Regions from separate parts of the Tissierella sp. MB52-C2 genome, predicted to be linked through region 2. Evidence: a T-box and tRNA genes for the amino acid it is inferred to sense, from the RefSeq annotation. Region 2 holds a T-box; the other holds one or more tRNA genes.
The links. The T-box of region 2 lies ahead of lysS (lysine--tRNA ligase). A T-box ahead of a tRNA ligase gene usually reads a tRNA of that ligase, here a tRNA-Lys.
Positions count from the first base shown of each region.

Region 1: it has a tRNA-Lys gene. The T-box ahead of lysS (lysine--tRNA ligase) is inferred to sense a tRNA for this amino acid. The anticodon was not compared.

Region 1 is NZ_CP133261.1:658,438-660,915, forward strand. Features, by position in the region: gene RBU61_RS03345 (DegV family protein) at 192-1,064, shown strand; tRNA gene RBU61_RS03350 (tRNA-Lys) at 1,181-1,253, opposite strand; gene RBU61_RS03355 (ABC transporter ATP-binding protein) at 1,944-2,478, shown strand, end outside.
Region 2 is NZ_CP133261.1:1,370,007-1,372,484, forward strand. Features, by position in the region: gene RBU61_RS06700 (sn-glycerol-3-phosphate ABC transporter ATP-binding protein UgpC) at 1-881, shown strand, start outside; T-box leader at 934-1,205, shown strand; gene lysS (lysine--tRNA ligase) at 1,297-2,478, shown strand, end outside.

The DNA.
Region 1 (2,478 bases), 710 kb from region 2:
AAAATTAATATTGCAATTATCCAAAATAAAGTTTTCTTTCTAATAAAGAATAATTTCATGAAATTCAACTCCTTAAAATGATAGTATTATAATCTATTTTTAAAATAAAAAATATATACCATTATTTTCATTTTATTGTTAATTCTAGCGAAATAATGTTGTATAATATTATAAGAGAGGGAGGGATTATAATGGGAATTAAAATACTAAGTGACAGCGCCTGTGATTTGCCAAGGGAACTAATAGAAGAATACAGTATAGATATTTTACCAATTATCGTAATTAAAGATGATAAAGAGTATTTAGATAATGTCACTATAAAGCCAGAAGAAGTATATAGTAATATGAGAAATGGAGAAATATATAAAACAGCACAAATACCCCCAAATGCATTTAAAGAAAAGTTCACAGAATATGCTAATAATGGAGACAATGCCATATATATAGCTTTTTCATCTGGATTATCAGGGACTTACCAAACATCTTTACTTGTAAGGGAAGGAATACTTGAAGAATATCCAGATTTTCAATTAGATATAATAGATTCTAAATCAGCTACTATAGGATTTGGACTTATTGTATTAGAAGCAGCAAAGATGGCAAAGGAAGGAAAGTCAAAAGAGGAAATTATAAAGAAGATAAGATTTTATGTAGATAATATTGAACATATATTTACTGTAGATGATATTGAATACTTATTTAGAGGAGGAAGAGTATCTAGAACTCAAGCTTTCCTCGGAGGGTTATTAAACATTAAGCCAGTTCTCCATGTAGACGATGGAAAACTACTTCCATTAGAAAAAGTAAGAGGAAAAAACAAAGTATTTAAAACTATGTTAGATATTATGGAGAAAAGAGCTGCAGATATAGTGCTGAAGGAACAGGTTATTGGAATCAGTCATAGTGATAATATTGAAGGAGCCATGAAATTAAAGGAGCTAATTTTTGAAAGATTTGGAGTTGAAAAATTTATAATCAATGATATAGGTGCTGCAATAGGATCTCATTCTGGGCCTGGAACATTGGCAATATTCTTTCTTAGAGAAAACTATAAAAATAATTAAAGAAACGGAAAGCTAAATAAATTTTTATTTAGCTTTTTTTATTTGTTGATATAGACATTTATATATAACAAAAATAGAAAAAGAACTCTGATTTTATCAGAGTTCTTTTTTGAAAATGCACCTTCAGGGACTCGAACCCTGGACCCACTGATTAAGAGTCAGTTGCTCTACCATCTGAGCTAAAGGTGCAAATCTAACCAACTTTATTATTATACTACTATAACCGATATTTGTCTATAGTATAATCAAAAAAAGTATTTTGAGACAGTCACTTAATTTTTAAAAATTAATTTTAAATTGCTATAGATATTATAAATTAAATATATGAACAATTTACTATGTGTGAATATGAAGAGTTTTTTAAAAGTTTCAAATATGTAGTTTATATTATTATTCATATATGATATAAAACATTTAAAAATTCTATTAATCTCTAAAAATATATTATATCTCGGCATTGTAAAGATTAACTCATTACACAATATTGCAAATATTCTATAAAAGTTTACAACTTTTATTTTCTGATATTTAAAGATTTTCTTAATTATATTTAATAATATTTAATAATATTTGGATTCTTTTGTCTATTAATGTATACTAATCTTATTTTTTAGTTGCATAAAAAAGTGAATGATGATAAAATAAGGTAAATTTACAAAATTTAATAAATTCATAAAAATAAGTAATTAACTTTTATTCTGAATACATTGTTATTTCATGAGAAATAAATTTTAAAGCTATTCTTGCAAACAGTTTAAAATGATTTTTAAGGATGCATTAGTTTATATAATATTTATTAAATGTATATAAAGCTCAAATATGAGCATTAAAATTTATATAATGTGTTAGTAAATAAATATACAAGAAAGGAAATGAGAAATGGGAAATGAAAAGATATTAGAGATTAAAGATTTACACACTGCATTTAGATTTCAAGACCAATACTTTGATGCAGTAGATGGAGTATCTTTCTCTTTGCACAAAAATGAATTACTAGCAATAGTTGGAGAATCAGGTTGTGGTAAAAGTACAGTTGCTAACTCCATAGTAGGGCTACATGATAAGAATTTTACTCGAGTTAGTGGTGAAATAATTTACAATGGTAAAAATATGGTTGATTTTTCCGAAGAAGAGCTTAATGAAATTAGAGGTAAGGAGATAGGTTTTATTTTTCAAGACCCATTAGCATCACTAAATCCATTACATAGAATTGGGAAACAGATAGAAGAGTCTTTAATCTATCATACCAATTTAAAAAGTGAAGAAAGGCATAAAAGAATGCTTGAACTTTTGGAACAAGTGGGAATCAATAATCCTAAAAGAATAGCGAATCAATTCCCGCATCAATTATCAGGAGGTATGAGACAACGGGTTTTAATTGCCATAGCACTTTCCTGTAAGCCAAATATAATCA
Region 2 (2,478 bases):
TTATGAATAATGTATTATCTAAGAATCGAAATATTGCTATGATTTTTCAAAATTATGCTTTATATCCACATATGAGTGTATATGACAATATAGCCTTTGGTATGAAAATACGTAAATTACCAAAATCAGAAATTGACCATAAAGTAAAAGAAGCGGCAAATATTCTTAATATTTATGATTTGCTAGATCGGAAACCCAAAACATTGTCTGGTGGCCAACGTCAGCGTGTTGCCATGGGTCGAGCTATTGTTAGGGAGCCAAAGATCTTTCTCATGGACGAGCCTTTATCAAACTTAGATGCAAAATTAAGAATTCAAATGCGGGCAGAAATTGCTAAACTATATCATCGTTTACAAGCAACCATTATTTATGTAACTCATGACCAGACAGAAGCAATGACCCTTGGAACTCGAATAGTGGTAATGAAAGAAGGGGTAATCCAGCAAGTCGATACTCCCAAAGGATTGTATAGTCACCCTAAAAATATATTTGTGGCAGGATTTATTGATACACAAATAAATTTTATTGATGCAATAGTAAAAAAGATTAATGATAAAATTTATCTTCACTTCAATGGTATTGACATAATATCTCCAGAATCAATTGAAAATGTAATGGAGCACTATGTAGATAAAACAGTTATAGTAGGCTTACACCCTGAAGCTATACAGATATGTCAAAATAGTACAAAATATGCAAAAGTAGATGTAGTGGAACATCTAGGTTCTGAGGATAATTTATATTTAGACTTATCTGGAATGAGTATTAATGCAAAGGTTAGCTCAGAATTAAATATAAAAGTTGGTGATAATGTAAAAATCTCCATTGATACAAAGCAAATGCATGTTTTTGATAAGACAACAGAATTGGCTATATGTTAATATTAGAAAAATGTTGACTTTATAAATAAAGTATAATAGAATAATCAAAAGTAAAAAGATTATGAAGAGATGAGTAGATAGATTAAATTTTTTTACAGAGAGCTTCCATTGGTGAGAGGAAGTAAAAAATATTTATTGAAAAAAGCCTCTGAGTCTTACATTGAACCTAAAAATAGGGGATGATGTAACGGGAGCTCCCGTTAAAGAGCTAGAGTATAACCTGTTAACTATATTGTAGTTAAGAGACGTACTTGAAAAGGTTAATATGGTGACATATTAACAAACTGGGGTGGTACCACGAAGTAATTATCTCTCGTCCCCAAGACTTATGTCTTGGAGGTGAGAGTTTTTTTATTGTCACAAAGTAGAAATATGTAAAAAATCTATTTTGAAAAAATGAAAGGTGGTATTATCAATGTACGGCAACTATACAGATTTAAATAATTTAAGTGAGATAATGCAAGATGCTAATGAATTTATGGTAGAGAGAGTAAAGAAATTAACACAGCTTAAAGAATATGGGATTAATCCATATCCATATTCTTTCAATACAAGTTCTAACTCTAAGTATATATTAGAAAACTTTGATTCTATAGATAGTGAACAAGAATTTATTTTAGCAGGTAGAGTTATGCTTTTAAGAAAGATGGGAAAGGTTACTTTTTTAAATATTAGGGATCAGCAAGGAACAATTCAAGTTTATATAAGTAAAGGCCATATAGGAGAAGAGGAATATAATCTAATTAAACTAATAGATACAGGGGATATTATAGGAGTACAGGGAAGTGCATTTAGAACAAAAACAGAAGAAATAACTATAGATGCAAATAAAATCACAATGCTTTCTAAATCCATAAGACCATTACCAGAAAAATATCATGGGATTCAAGATGCTGATTTAAGACAAAGACATCGTTCTCTTGATATGATAATGAATGAAGACGTAAAACAAAGACTTATTAATCGTTCAAAAGCTATGTCAGCCATAAGAGAATTTATGGCTGGAAAAGATTTTATGGAGATGGAAACTCCAATATTAGATACAAAATATGGCGGAGGAGAGGCAAAGCCTTTTGTAACAAATGTAAATGCGCTAAACTGTGAAGTGTTTATGAACGTGTCCCCAGAATTATATTTAAAAAGACTTATAGTAGGAGGAATCGATAGAGTTTATACTATGGTAAGAGCCTTTAGAAATGAAGGTATAGATAGAACTCATTATCCAGAGTTCACATTATTTGAATGTTATATGGCTTATGCAGACTATGATGATATGATGAGGCTTATGGAGCAGCTATACGAATATGTATTTTTAAAGGTAAAAGGAACGACTAAGGCAACTTATGATGGAATAGAAATTGATTTTAAAGCTCCGTGGAAAAGAGAGACTATGTGCAATCTTGTAAAAAAGGATACTGGAATAGATGTAGAAATCCTTTTAAAAGAAGATATAGTGAGATTAATAAAAGAGAAGGAACTTTTATTAGAGGAGCAAGAGGAAGGGCTAGATTTAGAAGAAACTTCAAAGGGAGATTTAACTTTAATTCTATTTGAAGCTTATAGTGAGCAGCATTTAATAGAGCCTACTTTTGTAATA